One region of the Bacillus sp. NEAU-Y102 genome, then DNA from elsewhere that is predicted to be linked to it. Evidence: riboswitches for the same ligand, from Rfam matches in the RefSeq annotation. Region 1 holds a riboswitch; each other region holds the start of a gene.
The links. Region 1 has a riboswitch for thiamine pyrophosphate ahead of thiC (phosphomethylpyrimidine synthase ThiC). Riboswitches for the same ligand answer to the same signal wherever they lie in the genome.
Positions count from the first base shown of each region.

Region 1 (8,039 bases):
TTCTTTTCCTAAGAACTGTGCCATTGCACGGTTATGGTTTTCAGAAATACCGTAGTGGTCACCGTAGAATACGATTACTGAGTTGTCGTAAATACCTTCTGCTTTTAGACGCTCAATAAAGTGTTTCATTGCTTCGTCTAAGTAACGAGCAGTTACCATGTAACGGTCAAATACTCCATCACCAGAATTATATTCGTCGATTAATTTTGTACTGTCATCGTAAGTGAATGGGTAATGATTCGTTAAAGTAAGGAAGCGAGTATAGAATGGTTGCTTCACTTCTTTCAACATATCAATAGATTGATCGAAGTATTCGATATCTTTTAATCCCCAGTTTAATTTTGTTTCCGGCGTAATCTTGTAATCAAGCTCGTTGTAGTAACGATCATAACCAAGTGCTGGATACATAATGTTACGGTTCCAGAATGTTGCGTTGTTTGCGTGGAATACCGACGTGTGATACCCTTGCTGACGTAAAATTTCTGGAGTTGCTGTATATTCATTGTTACCGTGTGTGAAGAATACAGCACCGCGGTCTAGTGGATATAAAGAAGTATCTACTAGGAATTCAGCATCAGATGTTTTACCTTGCCCAGTTTGATGGAAGAAGTTATCAAAGTAATAACTTTCTTTCGTAAATTGGTTTAAGAACGGTGTAACTTCTTGTCCGTTAACTGTTGCGCCAATTAAGAATGTTTGTAATGACTCAAGAGAGACAACAATTACGTTTTTCCCTTTTGCAGTACCAAATATATTTGGATCTGGTTTACTTTGTGTTGTTTTCACGTAGTTTTCTGTTTCTTGTAATTTACTACCGTCAGCGAATGCTTTTTGTGAACTTGATTTCGCTTGTAAGCCAAGATCGTATACTTGGTGTACATATAATCCTAAGTTTTTAACAAGCATAACGCGGTCGAATGAACGTGTTAATAGTTCTGGGCGTTCAGCTTCTGCAAGTCCTAAGTTTGCGAAGAAAATAGCAACTGTTGATACGAAGTATAGAGAACGCATCGGGCGTGCTACACGCTCTGTAGGTGCAAAGTTTTTCATTTTCTTCAATAGAACGAAGAATACGATAATGTCTGCGAATGCAAGAATAATTTTGTAGTTAAATAATTCTTTCACACTAGAACCTAAACTTCCGAAGTTAGATGTTTGTCCGAGTACTGGTAAAGTAACGAAGTCATTGTAGAATCCGTAGAACATTACGTTACCAACAAGAACGATTGTTAAGACAAAATTAATTCCAAGTGCTATATAGTTACGTTTTTTCCCTTTTGCAAATAATGCAAGACCAACAAGCAGTAATGATGCTGCTAATGGGCTAAGGAATAAAATGAATTCTTGCATGAAAGATTCAAGTTTTAAATCAAAGCTTGTGCGTGTAATAATGTAAGTTTTCAGCCATAAGGCTAAAGCTACGAATACAGTGAAACGCACATTTTGAAATTGCGATTTCAAGGTTTCTTTCATTCATTTCCACCCTTTCTCTATCAGGCTTGGTCGATTTTGGAGCGAAAAATGCTAAAATAAAAAATACATAGTTTTCTTGGCCATAATTAAAGGTTCTATATTCACCCATATACGACTATAACTATGCATACCCTTTTGGTTTCTTTTGTTGCTCATAAGCATAACGTCATTTCTGTATTATACAACAAAATTCATTTCTGAGAAACACTATAACATTTTACATTTTTTGTATAAGGTTTGTCACTACCAGAGAAAACTTTAACATTCGTTTATATGTCCGTCAACTAGAAAATATAACAAAGATAGAGCAGAATGTTAAGTGGAAGTGAAAATTTCTTTGTTGAGAAATAAGAAACGAAGATGGATAAGGGTTATCTAGAAATCTATTATATGAAGGAAATCGTGTAAAAATTAACGAACACTTGTTCTTTTTTGGTTTGTTTGTTACAATGAAAGTTCATTGATAGGTTTTGTGTAATTTCCATGAACTTTTACTGATAACATATTGTAGCTTATTTCTTTTTAAAAATAGGGAGGCTTTTACATGAAACAAAAATTTTCAGTTGAAGCGTTTTGGAAGAAAGTAAAACATGTTGCAAAGCAAGCAGGGCAGTCGGTCATTTATACAAGTTTATTACTGTTTTACGTTTTGCAAAGACCCGATGTTCCAAAACGAGTGAAAATTATTGTAATTGGAGCACTTGCTTATTTTATTGCACCGATTGATGCGATTCCAGATTTCATTGCTGGAATTGGCTATACGGATGATTTAGGGGCGTTAACGGCCGCACTAATACAGGTGTCGTTATACGTCAATGAAGATGTGAAAGATAAGGCACGAGTGAAGTTGGCAGAATGGTTTGGTTCGGATATAGACACAACATTTATCGATCAGAAATTAGGTCAATAGGTGAAATCTGTCATAAGGTGACAGGACGAACGTAAGCGAGGAAGTGCATTATGCCATCAGGAAGAACGCATACGAAAATAAACTTAATATCCCTTCCGGTTGTTTTGTTTTTGCTCTTTTCGTATGGATTAACAAATTTTGATTTTTTATTAACTTTTGCAATTGGTTTTTTAGTAGGTACTTCATTTTTAACACCAGATTTAGATACGTACAGTAATGCTTATAACAAATGGGGTTTCTTACGTATATTTTGGTATCCTTATAAGAAAGTAATGCCGCATCGATCTTTCTTTACGCATACGATTATACTTGGTGATGTGATTCGTATTGCGTACATGTTAATCGTCTTTTCTCCATTTTTATTCCTATTAAATGTAATCGCACTGGATGGTAATTTAATAGAAATTGCGAAGAAACATGAGGTTGAAATTGTAACGTTCTTAATGGGAATTGTTGTGGCAAGTACGCTCCACATTATAGCGGATAAGGTGAATACGCGCCGAAAGAAAATGATGAGAAAAAAGAAGAAACGCAGAAGATAAAGTAACTAATCGGGAAAAGGACCCTTGCAATTTGCAAGGGTCCTTTTTTAAACAAACGTTTGTTTAAAATTAAGCTTTCAGTACTTTAATTCCTTTTACAATGTTCCAGATGAAGTAGTATAAGCTGATGATTCCGCAAATAGCTAAGACAATCATTGCTCCAATTCCAAGTGTTACATCTGGTTGGTCAGATCCTATGCCCATAATTCCTAAAATGGTTAAGCCGATAAATGTAGCGATACTTGGAATGATGTGTGTCCATAGAGCACGTTTTGCGTGTGGCTTTGTTTCAGCGTCCCCTACAATCCAAACGATAATAGGGAATAAGATAGGGGCAAATAGTACACTAAAGTATGATAACGCAGCTAATATTTTATTTCCGTTCATATATATCACCTCATGAATAATGTCTGTTGTTATACTATTATTATGCAATAATTTAGGTAAGCTTTCTATCGATGAACATTACAAGAACATGACGATTTTGTAAGATTTTTTTGTTAAATGATAAAATTTTCAAAAAAATCTTTTTTAATGGAAATTGTTATGGTACAGTATAAATGGAAGTTGTTGAAAACGTTTTCTTAAACGTTTTTTATTTTTAGGCTTAAAGGTATGATGACCTGATAGCCTATTGATAAGATTGTATTTATTTAATAGGGGATTCTTTAGGGGGAGAGGACAATGAACACATGGACACAAGTTTATGATCCGTTCGGTAATATTTGGATTTCAGCAGCAGTAGCACTTATTCCGATTATCTTTTTTTTCTTAGCTTTAGCGGTTTTTCGCATGAAGGGGTATGTGGCAGGATTTATTACAGTTGTACTTACAGTTTTAGTAGCATTATTCGCTTATAAAATGCCGTTCACGATGGCAATGGCAGCAACCGGGTACGGTTTTTTGTACGGGTTATGGCCAATTGCTTGGATTATCATTATGTCGGTATTTTTATATAAAATTTCTGTAAAAACAGGTCAATTCGATGTGATTCGTGCATCGGTATTATCGATTACGAACGATCATCGTTTACTCGTTATTTTAATTGGATTTTCATTCGGAGCATTTTTAGAAGGAGCGGCAGGGTTTGGAGCGCCAGTAGCGATTACAGCAGCGCTTCTTGCTGGTCTTGGGTTAAATCCTTTATACGCAGCAGGTCTTTGTTTAATTGCAAATACTGCACCAGTGGCGTTTGGAGCGATGGGAATTCCGATTACAGTTGCTGGACAAGTAACAGGTATTGATCCACATAAAATTGGACAAATGGCTGGGCATCAATTACCGTTCCTATCATTATTTGTTCCATTCTTTATCGTATTTTTAATGGATGGATTTAAAGGGGTAAGACAAACGTGGCCTGCGTTACTTGTAGCAGGTAGTTCATTTGCGATTACGCAGTTCATTACAGCGACGTTCTTAGGACCGGAACTTCCGGATATTACGTCAGCACTTGTAAGTTTAGTGAGTTTAGCACTGTTCTTAAAAGTTTGGCAGCCGAAAGAAATTTATCAATCCGGGCAAGCAAATAATGAGGTAGCAGCAACAACGACAGCAGCATCGATGCCGAAATTAACGTTTGGAAAAGTAGTGAAGGCATGGTCCCCATTTATCGTATTAACGGTTATGGTAGTCATTTGGAGCCAAAATTTCTTTAAGGCATTATTTGCTCCAGGAGGGGCTTTAGAAAGTCTTGTATTTAAGTTTGAAATTCCAGGTCTGCATAATCTAGTAATGAAAGCAGAGCCAATTGTAAATAAACCAACGCCTTACGAGGCAATTCTAAAGTTTGATGTATTATCGGCAACTGGAACAGCGATTTTAATTGCTTGTATCATTTCCATGTTTATTTTGAAAATGAATGTAAAAGATGCAGTAGTGACATTTAAAGAAACGTTAAACGAATTAAAAATGCCAATTCTATCTATCGGATTTGTACTAGGGTTTGCATTTATCGCAAACTATTCTGGCCTATCTTCTACGTTAGCGTTAGCATTAGCTGGAACAGGCGGACTATTCCCGTTCTTCTCACCATTCTTAGGCTGGATTGGCGTATTCCTAACAGGGTCTGATACGTCTGCGAATGCACTGTTCTCGAATTTACAAGCCATTACAGCGCAGCAAGTCGGCGTATCTGAAGTGCTTCTCGTTGCAGCAAATACAACAGGCGGTGTAACAGGTAAAATGATTTCCCCGCAGTCGATTGCCATCGCTTGTGCAGCAGTTGGTCTTGCTGGAAAAGAATCGGATTTGTTCCGTTTTACAGTGAAGCATAGTTTATTCTTCGTAATTATTGTTGGTATTATGACGTATGTTCAAGCATATTATTTAACGTGGATGATTCCATAAAAAACAAAAGAAATAAACTTTGAATTTTTCAGATTATAGTGTATGATGGGAAAGTATTGAAAATTAAATCAGTGATAAACTAGGGGTGCCTAACGTATGCGTAGGCTGAGAGAGAAGCGCGTGAACTTCTTAACCCTTTGGACCTGATCTGGCTCGTACCAGCGTAGGGAAGTTAACGGCTTTACATAATGATGTCTTTATGAGCCAGGTCCTTATTTTTTTATGGACCTGGCTCTTTTTATTTTGGCATGCGCTGGCCATATCTTGTCCTTGTCACGAACAGGGGGGCAACAAAATTTATGAAACAATCTGTTTCAGCTGAGCAAATTGAATTGAAATCGAGTTTACCAGGGAGTAAGAAAGTATATGTGGATGGACCACGAGAAGGTATGAAAGTGCCGATGCGTGAGATTGAACAAAGCGAAACGAATGGCGTCCCAAATCCACCAATCCGTGTGTATGATACGAGCGGTCCTTATACAGATCCTGCGTATAAGGTCGAGCTGGAAAAAGGCATTCCAACGCCGCGCCACTCCTGGATTATGGGGCGTGGTGATGTAGAAGCATACGAAGGGCGTGAAGTAAAACCAGAGGATGACGGTGTGAAAGTGGCTTCGAAACATACACCTGTTTTCCCGCAAATGGATCGTAAGCCGCTTAGAGCAAAGCAAGGTGCAAATGTTACGCAAATGCACTATGCGCGTAATGGCATTATTACGTCTGAGATGGAATACGTTGCGATTCGTGAAGGGGTAGAGCCGGAGTTTGTTCGTAAGGAAATCGCAGAAGGCCGTGCTATTTTACCAGCGAATATTAATCATCCAGAAGCTGAACCGATGATTATCGGGCGTAACTTCCATGTGAAGGTCAATGCAAATATCGGAAACTCTGCTGTATCTTCTTCTATTGCAGAAGAAGTAGAGAAGATGACGTGGGCTACTCGCTGGGGTGCAGATACGATTATGGATTTATCTACAGGTAAAAATATTCATACGACGCGTGAGTGGATTATTCGTAACGCGCCTGTACCAGTTGGAACTGTACCGATCTATCAAGCGCTGGAAAAAGTAAACGGAATTGCAGAAGATTTAACGTGGGAAGTATATCGTGATACGTTAATTGAGCAGGCGGAGCAAGGCGTTGATTACTTTACGATTCACGCTGGTGTATTGCTTCGTTACATTCCAATCACGGCAAAGCGTACGACAGGTATCGTTTCACGCGGTGGTTCGATTATGGCGCAGTGGTGTTTATTCCATCATAAAGAAAACTTCCTATATACTCATTTTGAAGAGATTTGTGAAATTATGAAACAGTACGATGTTTCGTTCTCTCTTGGAGATGGATTACGTCCAGGGTCTATTGCAGATGCAAATGATGAAGCACAGTTTTCTGAGCTTGAAACACTTGGTGAATTAACCAAAATTGCTTGGAAACATGATGTGCAAGTTATGATCGAAGGACCTGGACACGTACCGATGCACTTAATTAAAGAAAATATGGAGAAAGAGCTTGATATTTGTCAGGGCGCGCCGTTTTACACACTTGGGCCACTAACGACAGATATTGCACCAGGTTATGACCATATTACATCGGCGATTGGAGCTGCGATGATCGGTTGGTTTGGAACGGCGATGCTTTGTTATGTAACGCCGAAAGAACATTTAGGTTTACCGAATAAAGATGATGTACGCACGGGTGTTATTACGTACAAAATTGCAGCGCATGCGGCTGATCTTGCGAAAGGACATAAAACGGCTCATCAGCGTGATGATGCACTTTCAAAAGCACGCTTCGAATTCCGTTGGCGCGATCAATTTAATCTATCTTTAGATCCTGAACGTGCGATGGAATATCACGATGAAACGTTGCCTGCAGAAGGGGCAAAGACAGCTCACTTCTGTTCAATGTGTGGACCGAAGTTTTGTAGTATGAGAATTTCACATGATATTCGTGAATATGCAAAAGAAAATGATTTAGAAACGACAGAAGTAATTGAAAAAGGAATGAAAGAGAAAGCAGAAGAATTTAAAGAAGCTGGTAGTCATTTATATCAATAACACGTTACACCTCTTTACTTGATTGATCACACTGTAGTACCTAACTTTATTATAGAAGAATCCCCATTTGCTAAGACGGTAGCAAATGGGGATTCTGTTGTTTATCCCGCTATTTGTGGGCAGTAAGACCCCCACCTCAAAATTCAGCGGAAGCAAAGAAGTTAGGTCGGGGTCGGGCTGCCCGTAAAAGCCCGATTGGTTAGGGCTAATAATCAGTGGGGGATGAACAAAACCCCCACTGATTAAAGTTTCACTTTATAAGGCAAAGAAGAGGTGTACCCAGTAGAATAAGAGGAATAGTGTGACGACTGTTGTGAGCGGGATAACGATAAGGGATACACTTAAATAGTCTTTCCATTTTACTTTAATTTTGTTTTGTTTCAGAATATACATCCAAATGAGTGAAGCTAGCGTACCAATTGGTAGTAATAGTGAACCGATGTCACTACCAATGATGTTTGCGAGATAGATTGTTTTTAATGTGACTGGATCTAGTCCCATTTCTGTTAATGTGATCGTACCAATCATAAGGGCAGGATGGTTATTGAAGACGTTAGAGAGGATGGATACAAGTCCGCCCATCGCAAAGCTAGCATAGAGTAGATGCTGATTCACAACTGGCTCGAGCCATTGTACAAGTGCAGCTGTTAATCCTGCGTTGTGGAGTCCGTAAATAATGACGTACATAGAGAAGGCGAAAATTAAAAT
Region 1 covers NZ_JBTWFK010000006.1:110,431-118,469, reverse strand. Annotated here, with positions in the region: gene ACYFX0_RS16705 (LTA synthase family protein) at 1-1,473, opposite strand, end outside; gene ACYFX0_RS16700 (YkvA family protein) at 2,018-2,383, shown strand; gene ACYFX0_RS16695 (metal-binding protein) at 2,434-2,925, shown strand; gene ACYFX0_RS16690 (DUF4870 domain-containing protein) at 2,995-3,312, opposite strand; gene lldP (L-lactate permease) at 3,610-5,271, shown strand; TPP riboswitch at 5,343-5,458, shown strand; gene thiC (phosphomethylpyrimidine synthase ThiC) at 5,571-7,331, shown strand; gene ACYFX0_RS16675 (arsenic transporter) at 7,587-8,039, opposite strand, start outside.

Region 2 (8,039 bases), on a different contig from region 1:
AAAACTAATTAAAGGTTTGGAAGGAAAAGTATCTTTCCAGTTTGTAACGATTGGAGAAAAATCATAAAAAAAGAGTTCGAGGTTGATAGAAACTTTATCACCCCCGAACTCTTTTTAGTTTGTAGACCAATCAAATATTATGCTTTACATTACTTCATTTAATCGAGTCTCGTTTGTTTCCTCAATCGCATTTGAATTTTGAACTGAATTATTTTGGGCTTCTTTTTCTTTACGAGCCTTTTGTAGCATTTCAAGGATGATCCATAAAGGAACACCTTTATCCTTTAACATCTTCCATAAATCTAATTCATTAAATTTATGCTCAGGCTGTTTCATTTCTTTTTCAGATGAACGAATATCAAACTTGATAGGATCATTTACTTTCTTACTTTCCAGTTTAGTAGAAGAGATAGTATTATGCTCAAGAGTAGATGGAGTTATTTTAGTAGGTTGAGATAATGTATGAATATTTGATCCGATTTGCATGCTTTTTCCTCCTTTTCAAGCAATGAGATTAGTTTTCTTATGGTTTTTAAATCTTTTTAACATGAGGAAACTATATCTAATTATAAATTCAAATAAACAGATTTACAAGTTGTATTGTAAAAAGTAAATGTTCACTTGAATTAATATTTATCAACAATTGTATATGTTTTCTATATATACAACGTATATAAAATACTTTACATTATGTTTAAGTTGTTAAAACATTCTGTTAATTTTTAGAAGAAAAATGTAAACGTTTTATTAGGGGGAGAAAGTATGGGGAAGTTATTTTTAAAAATATGTTTTTTCGCATTAGTGACCTTATGTTCATTCGCAGCGAAAATATCATATGCTGAAGAGAGGCAACCAAATAATTATCCTATCATATTGGTGAATGGATTTGCTGGATGGGGTAGAGAAGAAATGCTTGGCGTAAAGTATTGGGGTGGTGTTCATGATATACAGGAAGATTTGAAACGAAATGGTTATACGGTACATACCGCAGCTGTTGGACCTGTTTCTAGTAACTGGGATCGTGCATGTGAATTGTATGCGCAAATTAGCGGTGGCACAGTAGACTATGGTGCCTCGCATGCTGAGAAACATGGACATAATCGTTTTGGCAGAACTTATAGTGGTTTTACGCCGAATTGGAGTGAAATAAATAAAGTTCATTTAGTTGGGCATAGCATGGGTGGACAAACGATTAGAACATTAGTACAGCTATTAAAAGAAGGTAGTTTTGAAGAAAAGAATTATGCGAAAAATCACCCAGACACCAAAATATCACCACTATTTGAAGGTGGAAAATCATATGTTCATAGTGTTACAACATTAGCAACCCCTCACAACGGTACAACACTTGCGGATGGTAGTCTTCTGCTGCCGTTCGTTAAAGATTTACTCATTACAGCTGCGAGCTTTGGAGGAAACAATAATTTATCTTTATATGATTTTAAATTGGATCAATGGGGTATAAAGAAGATTGCTGGAGAGTCCTTTTTCCAATATAGTAATCGTATTCTAAATAGTTCACTTTGGAAAAATACAAAAGATATAAGTCAATGGGATTTAAGTACAGATGGTGCAAAGGAGTTAAATAATTGGGTAAAGACGCAACCGGATGTTTATTACTTATCTTATAGTGGACATGCATCACAAGCAGCACCTATTACAGGTTTACATTTGCCTCATATAACGATGAATAAAGTGTTGATGGGGAATGCATTTTTCTTAGGTTCTTATGCGAGATATGAAGAAAACCGTCCGTTAGTTGATACTTCTTGGTGGCAAAATGATGGTGTAGTAAATACAAATTCTATGATTGCACCAATTTCTAATGTTGCTGTAAATAATCATGAGTCATTACAGGTTGGAAAATGGAATCATATCGAAACGAAAGCGAATTGGGATCATCTCGACATGGTAGGATTAAGTGTTTCAGACTCGTTAGGTTTTTCTAGCATTCAAGAGTTTTATAGAACAATTGCTGAAAAGCTATCACGTTTACCGAAATAAGTAATAATAAAGCGCTCTCGATGGAATTCGAGAGCGCTTTATATTATATTGAAAGAGGGGTTTGGTAGAAAAATATGGGGGGATATTATGAAAATTCAAGTTGTATTATCAGGATACGGAACAGTAGGCAGAGAGTTTATAAAATTATTAAATGAAAAGTATTCATATATATATGAAACATATGGGATTCAATTAGTTGTAAGTGGCGTATTAGGAAGAAATATTGCAATACATAATGAAGACGGCTTATCTCTTCATCATTTATTGATGTATGGTGGCGGTACCGCTGCAATTGAAAAATATTTAGAGTATCATCCGAAGGAACGTGCAACAACTAGCATAAGTGGTACTGTATTGGTAGAATCAACAGTTACAAATCTTAAAGATGGAAATCCAGGGAAACAATATATGAAACAAGCGATTGAGAAACAGATGGATATAGTAGCAATTTCAAAAGGTGCACTCGTTACAAACTGGAGAGAAATAAATGAAGCAGCAAGAGGCGTAAATGTACGAATTCGATATAGCGGTGCAACAGCCGCTGCACTACCGACGCTAGATATCGGACAATTTAGTTTAGCCGGTTGCAGTATTGAAAAAATAGAAGGAATATTAAATGGAACAACTAATTATATTCTTACGAAAATGTATGAGGAAGATATGACATTTGAAGAAGCACTGAAAGAAGCGCAAAATAAAGGAATTGCTGAGACAAACCCTATATTAGATATAAGTGGTTCAGATAGTGCGTGTAAATTGTTACTTTTGACAAACAGCTTAATGGAAACAGAGAAAACACTTACTGATATACATATAAAAGGAATCGAGCACGTTACAAAACAGCAAATACAAAATGCTAAGGAACAACATAAAATTATTAAATTAATAGCATCAATATATAAGGATGAGGGTGGCAATGTGAATTTAAATGTTGAACCGTGCGAAATAGAAAAAGATCATCCGTTAGCAAAAGTAAATGGGACCGAAAAAGGAATTACGTTCTTTACAGATACGATGGGACAAGTTACTACAATTGGTGGGGCTTCTAATCCACGAGGCGCTGCAGCTGCAGCTTTAAAAGATGTAATTAACTTATATCGAAAAGACTTGTAAGACCGTACCGCCCTTTATAAAAAATACATATGTCGTGGACCTTTTGTGAATGAAATAAATATGCAAAAATGATTGCAGGGGGTAAGGAATTGTTTAAGGATTTTAAAGTTGTTAAAGATCGTCCCGTTTATATTCAATTGAAAGATTATTTGAAGAAGATGATTATGAAAGGGCACTTGCTCGGGAATCAAAAAATCCCATCAACAAGGGAACTAAGTGAATTACTAAGTGTGAGTAGAAACACTGTACTTGCTGCTTATGCAGATTTAGAGCAAGAAGGACTCATTTATGCAGTTAAAGGAAAAGGGAACTTTGTTGCGAAGGTAGATATATCTAACACTTCGTCTGTTGAAATAGATTGGAAAAATAAACTTAATACAGTGACCGCATTAGCGGATGAATTAGATTTAATGAAACATGGTGTTCGTTGGGAAAAGGGAATGATTGTTTTTAATAGTATAGCCCCGGATGAGAAGCTATTTGATGTTGAAAACTTCAAAAGAGCTTTTCTTACTCGTATGTCCATTGAAGGGGACATCGTATTGAACTACGGATATGCAAAGGGATATAAACCGTTAATGAATTATTTACTTCATTACATGGAAATGAAAGGTGTAGACATTTCGAATAAAGATATTCTAATTACAAATGGATTTACAGAAGGATTGGATATTGTACTTTCTTCTTTATCAAAAAAATCCGGTCGTGTCATTTGTGAGAATCCAACTCACCACGCTGCACTAAAGCTGTTCCGTTTACATGGACTTGAAGTTCATGGGATTGATATGAATGAGGATGGTATTGATACGAATGAAGTTGAAAAAAGCTTACGTGAAAAAGATTTTGATTTTGCTTATTTAATTCCTTCTTATCATAATCCAACCGGTATTGTTACGAGTTCAGAGAAAAGAACGGAATTGATGAGGTTATTCTCGAAATATAAGGTTCCTATTATAGAGGACGGATTTAATGAAGAATTACGTTATTCAGGTTCACATTTAGCTCCCTTATTAACTTTTGCTGGAGCTGGCAATAATGTGATTTATATTAGTAGCTTTTCAAAGGTACTTTTCCCTGGTTTACGTGTAGGTTGGATTATTGCAGATAAAGAGCTGATTCATTATTTAGAAAGCGTAAAAAGAGCAAGAACAATCCACACATCTACGTTAGATCAAGCGGTTCTATTTCAATATTTACATGAGGGATATTTTGAGAAATATTTAAAAAAGGCAAGATCGGTTTATAAGAAAAAATATGAGTTAGCTGTCGGCGCGTGTAATCAGTTCATTCCTTTCAAAAGAATGACTGGAGATGGTGGACTTCATTTATTTATAGAGCTAGAAGAGCATATGAATGCCCGCACACTTTTACAAAAGTGTTATGAGAAAGGCGTTACGTTTTCACCTGGAGATGTTTTTTACTCTGATGGAGAAGGGGCGAACACTTTCCGATTAGGGTTTTCGCGCTTGAAAGAAGAAGAAATAGTTCGGGGAATTAAAATAATTGGTGATACATTAAAAAATGAAATTTGGAGTTGAGAAAATGAAAATCGGTGTTATTATGGGCGGGGTATCGTCTGAAAAACAAGTTTCAATTATGACAGGGAATGAAATGATTGCTCATTTAGATAAAAATAAGTATGAAATAGTCCCAATTACATTAAATGAAAAAATGGATTTAATTGAAAAAGCGAAAGACATTGACTTTGCGTTGCTCGCATTACACGGGAAATATGGAGAAGATGGGACAGTTCAAGGAACACTGGAGAGTTTAGGGATTCCTTATAGCGGAAGTAATATGTTATCTAGTAGTATATGTATGGATAAGAATATTTCGAAAAAGATTTTACGTTATGAAGGTGTAGAAACACCAGATTGGATTGAACTTACAAAAATGGAGGATCTAAAGCTTGATGAGTTAGATAAGTTAGGATTTCCATTAGTGGTAAAACCAAACTCTGGCGGATCGAGTGTCGGGGTGAAAATCGTTTACAATAAAAATGAATTGATCTCAATGCTAGAAACTGTATTTGAATGGGATTCTGAAGTAGTAATTGAGAAGTATATAAAAGGTGATGAAATTACATGTTCCATTCTGGATGGAAAACAGTTACCTATAGTTTCAATTCGACATGCAGCCGAGTTCTTTGACTACAATGCAAAATATGATGATACTAGTACAGTTGAGGAAGTTATCGAACTTCCAGCGGAAATTAATGAATGTGTAAATAAAGCGTCACTGGCTTGTTATAAAGCATTAAAATGTAGTGTTTATGCAAGAGTTGATATGATGGTGAAGGATGGAATTCCATATGTAATGGAAATTAATACATTACCAGGGATGACACAATCAAGTTTATTGCCAAAAAGTGCAGAAGCAGCGGGAATTAGTTATAGCAAACTATTAGATATGATTATTGAAACATCATTAAAAGTTAGAAAAGAAGAAGGGTTTTAAGGGGATTATATAACTAATTCTTTTGACAGTTTCACGAAGTATGCTATGATGAATACATTATAAAAACAAAATATTTATCCACTAGGGGGGCCTTTTATAGGCTGAGATCAAATGTGATTTTGAGACTCTTAGTACCTGATCTGGTTAATGCCAGCGTAGGGAAGTGGGAAAGACGTTGCTATTTAATGAGTAAATAAATACTGTCAATTTCACTTTCTTTACGCCTGTAAAGAAAGTTTTTTTATTTTACAGCTTTAATAATTGTGGATAAATACTTATATTTTATACATTATTGGAGGGATTTAAATGACTTTTTCACAATCATTACGTAAAGAAGTAGATTCAATTTGGGAAGCGAGTTTTAACCATCCTTTTGTAAAAAAACTTGGTGAAGGAACGTTAGATTTAGCTAGTTTTCGCTATTATGTGCTTCAAGATTCATATTATTTGATTCATTTTGCTAGAGTACAAACTTTAGGAGCTGCAAAAGCTCTTGAATTAGAGACGACAGCTCGTATGGCACATCATGCTCAAAATACATATGAGGCCGAGTTATCTTTACATGAGAATTTTGCTAAAAAGCTAGGGATAACAAAAGAAGAAAAAGATAATTTTATTCCTGCGCCAACTGCATATGCGTATACTTCACATATGTATCGTGCTGCGTATGAAGGGCATTTAGGAGATATCATTGCAGCAATTTTACCTTGCTATTGGTTGTATTACGAAATTGGGGAACGTTTAAAAGAATGTCAGCCGGAAGAGCCAATTTATAACGAATGGATTTCTGCTTATGGATCTGATTGGTTCCGTACGCTAGTTGAAGAACAAATTACACGGTTAGATACTATTGCTGAAAAAGTAACAGAGGCAGACCGCAAGCGTATGAAACAGCATTTTATTATTAGCAGTCAATATGAATATTCATTTTGGGAAATGGCTTATACATTAGAAAAGTGGCCAGTGGATACAGACGTAAAAGACGTAATTGGATAAAGAATAGAAGTAATGTTAGAGATAGGTATGATCCATACCTATCTCTATATTTTTTCTTGTCAAATTTGCGTAAAGTCATTAGTGCTACGGATATGGTGAAATAGAATATCGATAATTTAGCTCATTTAATTGTCTACGCATTAACTGGATAAACTTCTGTCACATTTATTTTACAATTAAAGAACGTAAATGTTGGTGGTATGAAGTTAAATAAGAAAAGAAACCCGAGCTGTTAGCTGTAACGGAGTTGTTTTTTCTTTGCAGGAATTTCTAAGTTAACATGAAGTGCTGTTCATACAATATGCAAATTTGCATATTGTATTTTTTTGAGTTCTTTGTGTGTTAAAATCAAATATAGAGATATGGAAATATAAAGAAGCAAAAGCAGGAATATCTAATGAATTTTGAGAGGTGTTATATGTTTACAAATAAGAAATTAATTCGATTTGGTTTATCGTTGTTTGTATTTTTAGGGATAATTAATTTTACAATCAGCTATTTCCAAACATATCTTGAAACAGCAGCAGATATTAAATGGGTAATTCCAGAAATTTGGAAAACTATTTTACTAGATGTTCCTCAAGGTATACTTGTTCTTTTAGGCGCAATTGCATTATATGATTTCACAAAAGAGGCATCACAAAAAGACGCATCAATCTAAGTGTGTCTTTTTTCAATTAGAAATTTCATAGAGAGCTTTGCTGGAGAAATAGAATAAAAAGCCCTAATTAGGGCTTTTTTCTTTATAGGAATTTCTTAACCGTCATAGAAACCGGTTACTTAGAGGTGTTATAGCAAAGGCATTTACAGTACAAGAAAATCTAAGTGATATATGGAAATATATAGGATTTGTCCGCGTGATTATTGAGAAATTAATTGAGCTTAGTAAGTATGAAGATATGACGCTAGAATTTATATTTTATAATTTCTATTTATAAAAATGAGCCCATAGTAAAAATAGGTATATGAACAAGGTGCATCATCTAGTGATAAGTCATACTTTGTTGGTGTACGTATTGAACTTAGTTTATAGCGCTATCTCTACTTAGATGTAACGAACAGAAATATAGGGAAGCATCAATGAGGTTGTATTTTATAAACGGAGGTTATGAAAATGAATCAGTTTCAACAAGAAATACAAGCGTTAAGCCTTAATGATTACCGATCTGGAAATATTGTCTATTGGGACCAGCAAAATCAATATCCATATTACTATATTGAAGATGCTGCTCGTCGCTGTGGGGGTTGTGGTCGTTGTGGCGGTTGTGGCGGAGGTCGTTGTGGCGGATTCCGTTGTGGTGGATTCCGTTGTATTGGTTGCTTCGGTTGTTTTGGTTGCGGAGGTTGTGGCGGTTGCTCTAACTGTTTTGATGGTTTTAGTGGTACTACTGATACTACTGGTACTATTATAACGTATGAATATTGATTGCATTTATCCTGCTATTTGCCGGGCAGTAAGACCCTAAAAA
Region 2 covers NZ_JBTWFK010000008.1:14,471-22,509, reverse strand. Annotated here, with positions in the region: gene ACYFX0_RS20790 (lipoprotein BA_5634 family protein) at 1-67, shown strand, start outside; gene ACYFX0_RS20785 (DUF3914 domain-containing protein) at 145-486, opposite strand; gene ACYFX0_RS20780 (esterase/lipase family protein) at 763-2,004, shown strand; gene ACYFX0_RS20775 (homoserine dehydrogenase) at 2,092-3,117, shown strand; gene pdxR (MocR-like pyridoxine biosynthesis transcription factor PdxR) at 3,207-4,655, shown strand; gene ACYFX0_RS20765 (D-alanine--D-alanine ligase) at 4,660-5,574, shown strand; TPP riboswitch at 5,648-5,753, shown strand; gene tenA (thiaminase II) at 5,881-6,570, shown strand; gene ACYFX0_RS20755 (DUF3937 domain-containing protein) at 6,968-7,231, shown strand; gene ACYFX0_RS20750 (heterocycloanthracin/sonorensin family bacteriocin) at 7,685-7,996, shown strand.
Region 2: it holds a riboswitch for thiamine pyrophosphate, as region 1 does, so the genes downstream of both, tenA (thiaminase II) here and thiC (phosphomethylpyrimidine synthase ThiC) in region 1, are expected to answer to the same signal.

Region 3 (8,039 bases), on a different contig from region 1:
CTAATACAGCACCAACACCGGCAATAATACCTTCTGTAACGAGCGCTTGAATAAAATGAGAAGCTCCAATACTTGTAAGTCCAACCGTCACCCAATCCGTAAGCTGGCCACCAAAAAACTCATCTAACATATCCGATAAAGGTGTCCCAATCCACGTAAACGTAACCTGAAAAATAAAAAACATAACTGCTAAAAAGATTGGAAGTCCTAAAATTTTATGCGTAATTAGTCTATCAATTTTTTCCGAAAAAGGAATTTCCCCTTCTTTCTCATGCTTCATAACATTTGTTTTTAACTTTTCAATATACGCTTCACGAGTTTTGTAAATGTGCTCTTCCAACGTACAATCAAGTTTTCCCTCTAGGCGAGATCGAATGGCTACAAGTTCCTTATAAATTGGTAATGCTTTTATTTCTTTTTCTACTACTTCGTTATTGCTTAAAAATTGAAGTGCTAACCATCTCGGATGCTCGTAATTTGCTTTCTCTAAAAGAGAAATTACCTCTTCAATTCCTTCATCCATTTGTACACCATATGAAATAATGAATGGTTTTTTCTCGTTTTTGTCATTTTCTTTAAGGGTCGCAAGTAGTTCTTCACAACCTTTTCCACTTCTTGCAACGACAGGAACGACTGTTACGCCTAATAATTCGGATAAACGTTTTACATCGATCACAATTCCTCTTTGCTTCGCCACATCAACCATATTTAGACCAATTGAAACTGGCTTGCCAAGTTCGAGCAACTGCAACGTTAAATGCATATTTCGTTCAAACTGCGAAGAATCCACAATATTTAACATATGCTGAAATTCTTCTGTTAATAGAAAGTTTGTTACAACACCTTCATCACGTGAAACTGGATTTAAATCATAAACACCTGGTAAATCAATTAATGTTCCTTGTCTATCTTTTAATTTACCAACCTTTTTTTCTACTGTTACACCGCTCCAGTTTCCTACGTATTCATAAGAACCAGTAAGTGCATTAAATAATGATGTCTTTCCTGTATTTGGATTCCCTAGCAAAGCAACCTTATTCACGCTAATTCCACCTTTATCATTTTCGCGTCACAATGACGAATACTAATTAACTGTCCACGACACTCCAATGTACAAGGACCTTTGAACATCGCCTTTTGCTTCATACGAAGTTCGCTTCCTTCAGAAAGACCGAAAGCAGCCAATCTTCTCTTTAGTAAATAATCTAAAGACTGAACACTTTTCACTAGCACTTTCTCACCGATTTTAATATCTACTAAGCTCATAACCTTCCCCCTCCGAAGAGAATGATAATTATTTTCAGAAGAATTATAGCACACTCTATTTCTCTTGTACTATACCCTTTTGCTTCATATTTATTAACATTTCGCTACAATTCTATTTCAATAATTGTCATAACAGATTCGTTTGCCATTCTCATCCATTTCGCTTACAATAAACAATAAACAATAACAAATAAAGAATCTCGTTATCACTGGGGGAGCCATGCCGCTGAGAGGGAACACTTCGTTCCGACCCTTCGAACCTGTTAGTTAATGCTAACGCAGGGATTGTGCAAACGTCCGAAATACATACCTCTTTTCATTTACGTATTTCGTATCCTCCTATGATATCTATTCTTTTTTGTACAACTTGGATTTAGGGGGAGACAACATGCGTAACACCAATTTACAAGCGATGATTGAATCTGCTATTCTTGCAGCCTTCGCCATGGTCATCGACATTTTACCACTTTCAATAAAAATATCAGCTACAGGCGGTTCTATATCTTTTGCAATGATTCCTATTTTTATTATCGCTTATCGCTGGGGTTTCAAAATGGCTTTCTTAGGAGGCTTAATTTGGGGATTATTACAAATTGTCGTAGGCGATGCCATTATCGTAACACCAATTCAAGTATTAATTGAATACTTCATTGCTTTCGCATTCATTGGGTTTGCTGGTTTATTCTATCGTCCAATTCAAAAGGCGCTTTTAACATCCAATGAAAATAACGAAGAACAATCAAACTTAGGTAGCCGTAAAGACAAACCTTCATCAAAACCAAACCAAGGGAAGAAAGTAATTGGATATATTATCGTCGCTACTTTTATCGGTAGTCTAGCTCGTTACTTCTGTCACTTTATCGCTGGTATCATTTTCTGGGGACAATATGCACCAAAAGGACAATCAGCAGCTCTATATTCTTTAATATTTAACGGTAGTACAATGATTGGTTCCTATATTCTATGTACCGTTTTACTTATATTTTTATTTATCACTTCACCACGTTTATTCAAAAGCATCAGTGCTTATCAAATGAATACACAAAAAAAGGGCGCTTAATGAGCGCTCTTTTTTCATATCGTAATATCAATTAAAAATACAATAAATGCACAAAAGAAAATAAATACCATTATACTTAGCCAATTGCTATGCACGGTTCATCGACTCCTTACATAACCTCGTTTTCTAACCAGATTATATCGTTTAAAAATAAAGATTAGGTAAAGATAGTATGAAAATAAATTAAAAAAAGCGTAGCATGCATTATCTACGCTTTTTTCGGTAAGTAAAAGTAAAATAATACACCATCTCCTGTATTCTTTACTCCATATTCAGCATCGTGTAATTCTAAAATATTTTTAGAAATAGCAAGCCCAAGTCCCGTCCCACCTTGTGAACGCTGCCGAGCTGCATCCACGCGATAAAAGCGATCCCAAATTTTATCTAATTGTTCTTCTTCAATGTGAGTACCTTTATTTTCAATGCACACTTTTATACGATCTTTATCATCTATTGTCGAAATAATAATATCCTCTTTATTTGGTGTATAACGTATTGCATTCGTAATGAAGTTCACAATGACTTGTTCAATTCGGCCTTGATTTGCAATCACTTCAAATGAACGTATATTTTTATGAACATGAAGTTCTTTTTTCTCTATTTCCACAGATAGATGTTCACATATATCTTCAATTACTGTATCAATATAAAACGAAGACTTTTTCATTTTATATGTACCAGATTCAAATTTAGCTAACTCAAGCATATCCAAAATTAAAGTATCCATTTTGTCTACTTCTCTCTCCATCGCCTGAAAATAATACTCTTTTTTATGCTCAGCTACCCCGTCTTTTAAAATGGAAATACAACTTTTCATAATACTCAGCGGTGTTTTCAATTCATGCGAAACACCAGAAATGAATTCTTTCCGTGTATTTTCTAACTTTCTTTCCTTTTCAATATCTTGTTCAAGCTGTCCGATATGAGAATTTAATTTGTTAGAAAGTATATTAATATTTTTCGATAAATCACCAATTTCATCTTTTGAAGTAATCGGTATTTTTTCTGTAAAATCTAAATGCGCTATTTTCTTCGTCGTATCATTTATTTTTAATAACGGTTTGGCAATTTGCTTTGAATAATAAAACGAAGCTAAAAAAATAAGAACGACTACAAATGCAATGATGTATATGTAATAATCTTGCACCATTTGTACAGCTTCATCTACAGGCTGTAAAGAAGCCATTGCATATATATATGCTACTGATCCGTCTTTTTCTTTTATTGGCTTAATTAATAATTTATATTTTATATCATTCTTTTCATAATCTATTGTTTGTGTTGTATATCGTATTTTATTGCTTTCTTTTAATAATAAATCGGTTTGAAAACCCTTAATATTATCTAAAAATATGCTATTTTTATAAATTGGATTCACAGGACCGTTTACATCTGGTAACTGTACTTTTGTAACACGTCCTCCTATGTAAACGCCTAATTCCTGAGCAGCTTCTTCCTGTACGGCTGGTTTCTTTTCCTTAGCAAGTTGCTCCCCAGCCGCTCTCTTTTTCTCCTCATCTAATTTTATTTTCTCCTGAAATGCTTTTTCTAACGGTTTATTAGATCCACTTAAATTCTGCTTAGATAAAGAAAAAGAGAATGGAATAAAACTATCTTCTTTTCTCACTCCAGAAAAATAAATCTCTTGTCCTAAAAACTGCTCTAATGATTTATTATCAATCTCCTCTATATTGACGAGATTGTATAAGGGTATCTTGAATAGTTGTTGTCCAAAGCTCTTTTGTTGCCTACGATCTATCGTTACCTCAAAATAAAAATCATCCACATGTTTTAAATTCCCATTCTGATCTAGTGTCGTAATCCACGTATTATTTTCCCTAAAAAAGTCTTGCTCAAGTTTCTGAATTCCTTCTGCATTTCCTGTGTAGTTTAGATAATTCTTCTCAAAGGAATTTAAATTCACTTTAATATCTTCCACTTTTCGATTCGCATAATATTGTTTAAAAAATATCGTTTGTCCAATAAATATCGTCGCTAAAATCAACATACATAATGCTGTTGTAAGAGTAAATAATTTTAGTACAATTCCTTTCTTCATACATTTCCCTCAAATTTATAACCTGTTCGTACTACAGTTGTAATGTACTTTGCCTTCTCTCCTAATTTATTTCTTAAATTACGAATATGACTATTAACCGTTCGATCATCACCAGCAAATTCATATCCCCAAATTCTTGAAATTAATTGTTCCCTTGTTAGTACAATTCCTTGGTTTTTCATGAAATACACTAATATTTCAAACTCCGTATGCGTTAAACTAACATCTGCCTCATCAACAGTAACAGTACGTGACGGAAAATGAACTTGGATGCCATGAATCGATAACGTATCATCTTCATTCTCTAAAGGTTTCTTCGATGCCTTTCTACTTTCTAATAATCGTTTCGCTCTTGCTAATAGAATGGGTGGACTATACGGCTTCGTCACATAGTCATCTGCCCCAAGTTCAAAACCAAGTAACGTATCATCTTCATCTACGCGCGCCGTCAGCATAATAATAGGCACCTCGGACGTCTTCCTAATTCTTCGGCAAACAGACCATCCATCGAGTTCTGGCAACATAATATCTAAAATAACTAAATCAACTTCTTCTTCTTCAAATACAACTAAAGCCTCTTTCCCGTCCCTCGCTTCAAACACTACATATTGTTCACTTAAAAAATAATCTTTTAATATTTCACGTAATATATCTTCATCTTCAACAATTAAAATGTTTTTTGACATAACTTATATATCCCCCTCCTGCTTTCAGAAACTATAATTTCATTTTGAATAACTGCCAGTTAACTTCGCCTCGATAATATATCTATCTGGTGCATCCCCTATATAATCAAATGGATAACAAGTTGTCAGTGTTAATATCGGTTCTTCTTTTTTTATAATAACAGTACGATCATCCGCATGAGTAATCCATGTCTTTTGAATTTCATATGTGTACGTTTTATTATCATACTCTAAAACAAGGGTATCCTTTTCTTTCAACTCTCCTAAATCTGTAAATACAGTATCTCGATGTCCACTCAGTACAGTATGTCCCCCTCCAGATGGAGTTGTCGTTAAATCACTAACAAACATACCAACTCCTTTTTTCAGAGTCGTATCATCCGCTCCCCAATATATAGAAAACTTCTTCTTTATTTTCGGTATGTTTAACATCGCTACCTTTTCTCCTTCTTTATGTTCTGTTTGAGAAGAAGGCACTTGAGTGGTTACAGGTGTTTCATGAGAAAGTTGAGTATCTTGTATATTTTTAAGGCTCTTTATTTCTTCTGCTGTTAATTGCCCGGCAGAGCTCTTTCCTTTATACCATTCCACAGCGTAATAGGATCCCATGAATAGCCCTATAGCCATCAATATGATACCGATATAATTGAGTAACTTCATGTTTCATCCCTCCATGCCAAAAATGGTAGGAGTAACCTACCATTTTTAATATATGAAATTATCCCATTCTTTATAGGACAATATTTTATTTACACTTTAAACTTACTGCGACGATTCAAACCAAATAATGTACCTAGTGCTACAAGGGCTGCACTTAATCCCATCATTACCACGTTATTTGATGCCGTGTTTGGCAATTTTTCACCTTGTACAACTGGCTTGGCTACTTCTTTTTTAGCTACTTCATTCTTTTGCCCAGCTTCTATAGCTGCTTCTTTTTTGGCCATATCGTTTTTTAACTGTTCTTGCGCTATTCTCTTTTTCTCTTCTTCACTTTTTTTCTCAGCTTTTATTGCTTCCTCTTCTTTAGCCATATCATTTTTTTCTTGTACTTGTGCCGCTTCCTTTTTCTCTATTTCACTTTTTTGCTGTTCCTTAATTGCTTCTTCTTTTTTAGCTTTATCTTGCTGCATTTGCGCTGCTTCTTCCTTTGTCAATGTTCCTGTTGAAGCACTCGCTACTGAAGAATATCCTACTGTTAAAAGTGCCATTGCACAAATTGGTAATAGTCTCTTTTTCATCTTCATTCTCTCCTTATATTTTATTCACATCAACTCGCATCGGATGTATTACTAGAATAAGCAAGAGATATAAATATAAGATGCAGATGAAATATAATTCATTTAAAGATTTCATTGTAGAAAAAGAAAAAAACATCGCAATATATACGATGTTTTTTTCGGGTGTGTGTCTCAATATTTACATGTTACTTTCGCGCGATTTGGAAGTAGAACGGGCCGGAGCGATAACTAATTGTCTCGGCTCAGTTTTCTTGAAGTGATTTTTGACGTTACACTTACGACGTTGAACAACCCACGCTTTAATAGGGTTTGTCAAAATAATCTTTTGCTCTTCGTTAGGGGCCTCTTCTTCAAACCTACAACTTTCGCTCCATTTATTCCATTTCATTGTAAATTTAGAAGAAGAATGATCATCTTCACGATCAAACAAGTGCAAAAAATCCATTTTTCCATCTAGCATTACGGTATTACTAGTCGCTAAAAAAGAAAAGGTCGTCCAACGTTTCTCCATGCCCTCCTACTCCTTTTTCACATATAGAGTGCCTAAAACTTAATTTACCTAAAATATGCTTGCCTTTTACCTTACACCCATAGTTTATCCAAAATGCTATTATGCAACTATCGATTTGCCTTACAACTACCTTACATTTTTGTAAGAAACAAAAAACCTTCACTCTATATAATGAAGGTTTCTTACTTTTTATCTATATGATTTCTCATATCATCAAGTCCAGCTTCTTTTAGCTGCGACATCATACCGTGCGAAATTGCTCCTAACACTAAAGTCATTCCAATTAATGAAATACGAATCGCAGGTACATCAATTACGTAAGCCAACAGGCCAAGAACAATTGTTAAAAGTAATGCTTTTATAAATGTTACACTTGTGTACTGTTTCTTCTTCATCATATTCACCCTTTTTGGAAGCGTTTTCTTAATGTACTTAGTATATCATATCATCAGATGATTTTGTCTTTATCTTTGTAAAAAATTACTATCTCCTTTGACTTTTTCTATTCTATCCTTTACAGTCGAAATGTTCGCAAGTTTTACACTGTAGGAGGATTACAATGAATATTGAAATAAAAGACACTTTAATTTCTGAAGAACAATTACAAGCAAAAGTGAAAGAATTAGCACTTCAAATCGAACGTGACTTTGAAGGAGAAGAAATCGTAGTTATCGCAGTATTAAAAGGTTCATTCGTATTTGCTGCTGATTTAATTCGTCACATCAAAAATGATGTAACAATTGACTTTATTTCTGCATCTAGCTACGGAAATCAAACAGAAACAACAGGAAAAGTGAAACTACTAAAAGATATTGACGTAAACATTACTGAAAAAAACGTAATTGTTGTAGAAGATATTATCGATTCTGGTTTAACACTTCATTTCCTAAAAGACCACTTCTTTATGCATAAACCAAAGGCACTCAAGTTCTGTACATTACTTGATAAGCCAGAACGCCGTAAAGTAGACTTAACAGCTGAATATGTTGGCTTCCAAATTCCAGACGAATTCATCGTTGGATACGGTATCGACTGTGCGGAAAAATATCGTAACTTACCATTTATTGCTTCAGTTGTAACGGAATAATATAATAAAATAAGCTTCCATCAATTACTGATGGAAGTTTATTTTCTATCACGATTCGTAAAAGACAAAGGGAGAGAATAAAAATGACAAAGACAAAATTTGAAAAAGTACTCCTCATCGTAAATCCGA
Region 3 covers NZ_JBTWFK010000015.1:65,328-73,366, reverse strand. Annotated here, with positions in the region: gene feoB (ferrous iron transport protein B) at 1-1,042, opposite strand, end outside; gene ACYFX0_RS28080 (FeoA family protein) at 1,039-1,266, opposite strand; TPP riboswitch at 1,468-1,569, shown strand; gene thiT (energy-coupled thiamine transporter ThiT) at 1,655-2,326, shown strand; gene ACYFX0_RS28070 (sensor histidine kinase) at 2,535-4,385, opposite strand; gene ACYFX0_RS28065 (response regulator transcription factor) at 4,382-5,071, opposite strand; gene ACYFX0_RS28060 (class D sortase) at 5,111-5,731, opposite strand; gene ACYFX0_RS28055 (LPXTG cell wall anchor domain-containing protein) at 5,821-6,312, opposite strand; gene ACYFX0_RS28050 (hypothetical protein) at 6,491-6,823, opposite strand; gene ACYFX0_RS28045 (hypothetical protein) at 7,006-7,221, opposite strand; gene hpt (hypoxanthine phosphoribosyltransferase) at 7,383-7,910, shown strand; gene ACYFX0_RS28035 (diacylglycerol/lipid kinase family protein) at 7,994-8,039, shown strand, end outside.
Region 3: it holds a riboswitch for thiamine pyrophosphate, as region 1 does, so the genes downstream of both, thiT (energy-coupled thiamine transporter ThiT) here and thiC (phosphomethylpyrimidine synthase ThiC) in region 1, are expected to answer to the same signal.